DNA from 2 places in the Peribacillus sp. ACCC06369 genome. Region 2 is predicted to be linked to the other one. Evidence: a T-box and tRNA genes for the amino acid it is inferred to sense, from the RefSeq annotation. Region 2 holds a T-box; the other holds one or more tRNA genes.
What was found. The T-box of region 2 lies ahead of glyQ (glycine--tRNA ligase subunit alpha). A T-box ahead of a tRNA ligase gene usually reads a tRNA of that ligase, here a tRNA-Gly.
Positions count from the first base shown of each region.

Region 1 (3,423 bases), 2.7 Mb from region 2:
TCCACGGTGGTGAAGGGACTTACTCGATTGTAGAAGGATAATCAAAATTGAACGGAAATAAACCCTTTCTACAATCGGAAGGGGTCTTTTCATAATTTCCAAGGAACTAGCTAGTATCCTTTTATTAACCCTCTCGTCCCCGAAAAAGGAGTATTATGATTCCTGAATGGAAGAGCATATAAGAATGATTGAAATAGCTACTTGAAATTAATTTCATACCATTACCAAATAAGAAAAAATGAGCAGCAATAAAAAAATATGCACGATTTTTTTATTGCTGCTCATTTTGTTAACCATTACTATAATAGTTTTTCATTACCTCTTTTGACCAATTGAGTTGTTTCACTTGGCCAATCGGGCCAAATTCAGACATATAAGGTTTAATATCCAATACTGGCGTTCCATCAATGGCATCCAAAGCCCTCACAGTTATCTTTAGACCCTATACTTTTAACAATTCACATCTTGATACTGATACACCAAGCTGATTTGGCCTTGCTTTGGCCCTTTGAGAAAAGATACCTACCTTTGGCCAATCAGTTCGATTTCTTGGATGCCTAGCATTGAACTGAATTTTATCAGGGTCCACTTTATTCATATAAAATATGACTTCAATATGTGAAAATTGTTCTAATCCAAACAGGCAATCTTCTTTGAATTTGGATCCATCCATAATTATCTCGGAAATTACTTCTCCCCAATAATCATCTTCCAAATTAACTCTATTATTTTGGATTAAACCTATTGGTTCTAAAAGTAGTGACATTTTCGCTTCCCCCTACATATTCACAATTCAAAATGGATCCATTGAACAAACTTCCCGAAATTCTCCTCTAACCATTAAAGGATCAGGATTTACGCGAAAACATGAAATATATTTACTCTCATTATCAATACTACAAGATTGGATAATTGCATTACAAATATTTCCTTAAATACCTTTTATTCAATGAAGAACCGTCTCAATAAACGTTTATTTGGACAAAAAAAGCACACTCTTGTTCAAACTGATTCTACTACCGTAGTTAATCACTTTGAACAAGAGTGTGCTGCATCAAAATAGCCACCCTTCTGGATACAGGTAATTTTGGACAATAAAAAAATTCCACTGTAAACAGTAGAATCCTAGTTATAATATTTAAACGCAAAGCTTCGTTCTCCAGGTAACGAAACCCTACGTTATGAGTATGTATTGGAGCGGGTGAAGGGAATCGAACCCTCATCATCAGCTTGGAAGGCTGAGGTTTTACCACTAAACTACACCCGCATAATCCTTGTAGAACTTTGTCGAATTACCAACAAAATTAATTATATAGTTTAATCTAAAAAAATGCAATAGTTCTTCTTAAAAAATTTAAATTAATGGATTGTAACGATAATATATTCATTCACTTTAGTAAAGATGTTAAAAAGTCCCCTGATTCAGAGAACTTTTTCATCCTATATTATGTTATGACCATATGACTTCCATTAACCGTGGATAAACCTGCTGTGCCGTCTCAAGCAGCATGATTAACTTCCTGAACGCGAGATCCGGTACGATATCCCCCTCGATGGAGTATGAATACCTAATGGAAATCGTCCCATTTTCTTCATAAAGCTTTGAATACCTAAAATTAGCATTATATTCATTCAACAGTGTATGTACATCCTGCTTCTTATCAGGATTCTTCAACTCGGCGACATTAAAGCAAAATAAGTCCGCCACATTTTCATCTTCATTGAATGCAAATACTAAAAGGACCTTCCACCCGTCCTTTAACTTTTGCTCAGCTCTAAAAAAGGTGGTGCCATCTTCATTCAACTCATTCATATAGATTTTCTCACTAGTTAAAAAATCACGAAATTTAGCAACGTTTGACATGGTTCATCACCTTTCTCTATGTATTTACATTTTATAATGAAAATTGCCATTTTTACAGAGTTTTCTACAAACATTCCAATTTCATCCTTTTCACACAAGAGTGAACCACTCCATTTAACGAATGGTTCAAAAAAGGGCTCCTCGAATAGATAAGATTGATGCCATATGCTTCTCCGCTAAAAATGCTTTCTGAAAATCCAAAATCCCCTGGATATTTCAAGAGATTCTTTGATCGACCTATATCTGCCGTTATCGCCATGGTTTCAAAAACTTACTGCAATTGAGCGAGCTCCCCCTCTTAAGGTACTGGCCGATCAGAGAAACTCAACCCGGCATTATATCTTTAACTTGAAAAGGAAAACGGCCTTTCCCCGATTGAATATCGAAAAAAGGCCGCTTTTATTATAAGCTGCTTAGGAATCACAACAAAGGCCTGCCTCTGCCGTATTTCCATAAAACTTATAGTTTAGCGAATTCAGGTTCCGCTACTTTCACAAGCTGTTTACCGAGGTTCGTTCCTTTAAACAAACCTAAAAATGCATCTGGTACGTTTTCAAACCCTTCAATAATCGTTTCCTCATACTTCAGCTTTCCTTCTTGGAGCCATTTTCCTAAATCCGTCGCACCCTCTTGGAATCTATCGGCATAATTTCCAATTGTGAAACCTTTCATAAGTGCACTCGTTTTGATCATCGCGGATTGCAGACGCGGTCCTAGATCTTTCCCTTCTGCATTATACGAGGAAATCGCTCCGCATAATGGAATTCGGGCATTCGCATTCAACAGTGTGAAAACAGCATCGGACACCTCGCCGCCCACATTATCGAAATAAACATCGACTCCATCAGGAACAGCATTAGCTAAATCTGCCGTAAAACTATCCTTTTTATAATTTACGGCACTATCAAATCCGAGCTCTTTCGTTAAGTACTCAAGTTTTTCATCTGAGCCTGCGATGCCAACAACTTTCGCACCTTTAATCTTAGCGATTTGTCCAACTACTGAACCAACAGCACCAGCTGCCCCGGAAACCACTACAGTTTCACCTTCTTGTGGCTTACCGATATCAAGCAATCCAAAGTAAGCTGTTAAACCGGTCATTCCAAGAATCCCTAAATGAGTTGTGACCGGAGCCACCTTGGGATCAATGACGCGGATTTCCTTTTCGGTGACAACTGTGTATTCTGCCCAGTCGATATTCCCAACAACGACATCCCCTTTTTTGAAGGAACTCGATTTGGACTCAATAACTTCAGCAACAACGCCACCCGTGATGACCTTATTCAATTCAAATGGAGCAATATATGATTTGGTCTCCTGCATTCTTCCACGCATGTATGGATCGACGGATAAATATAGCGTCCGTACTAAAATCTCATTATCTTTTGGTTTGGGAACTTCACTCTCAACAAAGTTAAAATCCCCTTTCGAAGGCATACCTTTTGGACGGTTTGCCAGGGTGATTATTTGTTGTTTGGTTTGTGTCATCATTCGTTCCTCCTTGGTTTTGAATACGTAATTTCGAAAAGAAGCGTATCACTGATGAAGTTCGCAGGTCA
Region 1 is NZ_JAUCEN010000002.1:914,875-918,297, reverse strand. It holds gene QUF78_RS05310 (B3/B4 domain-containing protein) at 1-41, shown strand, start outside; partial or broken gene QUF78_RS05305 (SAM-dependent methyltransferase) at 290-673, opposite strand; tRNA gene QUF78_RS05300 (tRNA-Gly) at 1,194-1,267, opposite strand; gene QUF78_RS05295 (YbjN domain-containing protein) at 1,451-1,864, opposite strand; gene QUF78_RS05290 (NADP-dependent oxidoreductase) at 2,324-3,352, opposite strand.
Region 1: it has a tRNA-Gly gene. The T-box ahead of glyQ (glycine--tRNA ligase subunit alpha) is inferred to sense a tRNA for this amino acid. The anticodon was not compared.

Region 2 (3,423 bases):
TCCTCAAATTGTCCAAATAACACCGTTGGATACTCTACCAAATTATTCACTTCTTCAAGCAGTTCTTCATCGACTGGGATGATCCAGCCCTTTTCCTGCTCAAGCCCTTTAATCTGATCTAAAATAACTTGTCGGCGTTTATCTGGATCAGCCATTACAAATTGTTCTTTTAACGTTTCTTCGTACTGATCCGGCTGCTCGATGATTGAGCTATCGCCCAAGAAACGGTGTCCCTTTGTTTCACGGCCCGTTTCCACATCAGCGATGCTAAATGGCACTACGTCATTCCCGAATAAGGCAATCAGCCATTTAATCGGACGGACGAAGCGGAGCTCTTGATTGGCCCAGCGCATATTTTTCGGGAACGTCATACCACTGATGATTTCCTGCAGCTCGGATAAAAGCTGAACAGTCTGCTGTCCTTTTATGAATTTATTCACATGGGCATATTCCACACCCTTGAGTTCTTTAAAATAAATATCCTCTGAAGTCATGCCTTGGCCCCTGACGAATCCCAATGCGGCTTTAGACCAGTTACCTTCGCTGTCCACAGCGATTTTCTTAGCCGGTCCTTTTGCTTCTTCTTCGATATCCTTTTGTGATTCTTCCACGTCTTTCACCAATATAGCCAAACGTCTTGGTGTGGAAAAGGCTTCAACCGTTCCGAAATCAATCGCTTTTTCCGTTAGCCATTGCTGCACTTTATCTGACAACTGTTTCATGGATGCTGTCACAAAACGGGCTGGCAGCTCTTCCAATCCAATTTCCAATAACAAATCACGCTTGCTCATTTGTATTCTCCCCTTTCACTTTAAGAATCGGGAAGCCTAATTTTTCCCGCTCTTCATAGAAGGTTTTGGCAACCTTACGCGCTAGGTTACGGCACCGGGCAATATATCCAGTTCTTTCCGTCACCGAGATGGCACCTTTCGCATCCAAAAGGTTGAATGTATGTGAACATTTCAAAACATAATCATATGCAGGATGTACAAGCCCTTCTTCCATTTGGCGATGCGCTTCCTTTTCATACATCGTGAAAAGTTGAAACAGCATATCAAGGTCGGAGGTTTCAAATGTATATTTTGAATGTTCGTATTCCGGCTGTCCAAATATATCCCGAACTGTGAATCCTTCTGTCCATTCTAGGTCAAATACGTTTTCCTTATCTTGAATGTAAGAGGCGAGACGTTCGATCCCGTATGTAATTTCCACGGAAACCGGTTTACATTCAAGGCCACCCACTTGTTGGAAATATGTAAATTGCGTAATTTCCATTCCATCTAGCCAAACTTCCCAACCAAGACCAGCACACCCTAGTGATGGGTTTTCCCAATTGTCCTCCACAAAGCGAATATCATGCTCAAGCGGATTAATCCCCAATGCACGCAGGGAATCCAAATATAACTCTTGGATATTGTCAGGCGAGGGTTTCATGATCACTTGGAACTGATGATGCTGATACAGTCGATTAGGATTCTCACCATAACGACCGTCAGCCGGACGGCGGGATGGCTCCACGTAAGCAACGCTCCACGGCTCAGGTCCAATGGCTCTCAGGAACGTGTATGGGCTCATCGTTCCTGCCCCTTTCTCGACATCATAAGCATTCATTAATATACAGCCTTGTTCAGACCAATGCTTTTGTAACGTTAAAATCATATTTTGAATATTCATCGTACACCTCCAGGTTATTTAAAACGGCTCTTTGAAAATTAAAGGTTCGGAACCCATTCACATTTCGGCAAACAAAAAACTCCCGTCCCTATGCGAAATGCATAGGGACGAGAGTATACCCGCGGTTCCACCCTAATTGCCGTTTATAAAACGGCCTCTTTTCAAAGCAACATGCTCCGGAAACGCCCTTCCCTGTAAATCCATATCCCGGCTTCCACCGTCCCGGGTTCGCTTTTTATGGAGAATGACAGATACTCTTTTCCATCAACGCAATCTTCTTAATTTGATGATTAGAATTTTATACAAACTAGCATGGAATGTCAATAGGTCAGATCCTAAAACATATCTTTCATCGTATCAATCTGTTTCAGGAACTTTTTTGATTTCAAATGCAGACCAGAATATTCCTCATAATAAGCATCGATGATTTTCTGCAGTTCTTTTTTCGTTTCAGGCTTGACGGAAATGTTTCCGAGCCTTGATAAATCGAAATAATAAAAGATCCGCAGCAATTTGACGGCTGCAGGTGAAATTTTATAATGATAAGGGTCTTTCCCTAGACAGCGGTGACAGATAAAGCCCGCTTCCCGAAGCGAAAAGGAGAATTCCCCTTCCGTTTCACCACATACGGCACACTGATTCAGCACTGGGTTAATCCCATTGACGGGCAGCATCTTCATTTCAAAAATGAATTTCAAAACCTCTGCGTCATATTCCTCGTTTATGTAATGCAAGGTTTGCGAAAGCAATTCATACAAATATGGATTCGGTTTCTTATCCTCGACGCTTTTATCAAGCAATTCAACAATATATGAGGCATAAGCAGTGGCAAAAAGATCCTCCCTAATGAAACGGAGTGAATCGACCATTTCGCCTTGCTGAAGACTTCCGAGTCCGGTTGATGTGGTTATAAGAAAATACCCGGAGCAAAAAAGCTGTGTGACGGCAGAAAGCCTGCTGTTAGGTTTACTGGCTCCCCTCGCCATAACGCCAATTTTTCCTAGCTCACGGGTATATATAGTAATGATTTTGTTATTTTCTCCATATGCAGTTCGCCTTATGACAATGCCCTCACATTTTTGGAGCATACCAAGACACCACCCATGCTCGCCAAGACTAACCTATGAAACAGGAAAATCAATTTCTGCTAGCTCATCATTCAATACCAAGTGTCTTTCCTGTCTCTCGACTTCTATCTCCTTAAACAGCAAATAGGTGTCCACATTACCTGTTTCACTAAATAATTCCCAGGTAAAATCCAACATATAAAGCCCACCTTTCATTTTTAACTAGCAATATGAATATCCGACCATATGATTAGCTTGACCGTTTTCCAAACTTTCATGACGCGTAAATTTTGTTAATTAATACTCGCTCTCATTGAAACCATAATCACGAAGCTGGCTGGCTTTGTTACGCCAATCCTTCTGTACCTTTACCCACAGTTCCAAGAAAACTTTCGAGCCCAATAAGTTTTCGATGTCCACTCTGGCACGGCTGCCGACTTCTTTAAGCATTTTCCCTTGCTTTCCGATGACGATGCCTTTTTGTGAATCACGTTCGACAACGATCGTCGCCATGACATTAATTGTATCACTGTTATCCATTTTTTTAATTGAATCGATGACAACAGCCACTGAATGCGGAATTTCTTCACGTGTCAGGTGCAGCACCTTCTCGCGGACCAATTCGGAAATGATAAAACGTTCCGGGTGATCGGTCACTTGATCGGCTGGATAAAACTGGGGA
Region 2 is NZ_JAUCEN010000002.1:3,590,971-3,594,393, forward strand. It holds gene glyS (glycine--tRNA ligase subunit beta) at 1-791, opposite strand, end outside; gene glyQ (glycine--tRNA ligase subunit alpha) at 778-1,674, opposite strand; T-box leader at 1,775-1,951, opposite strand; gene recO (DNA repair protein RecO) at 2,010-2,762, opposite strand; gene QUF78_RS18335 (YqzL family protein) at 2,796-2,939, opposite strand; gene era (GTPase Era) at 3,039-3,423, opposite strand, start outside.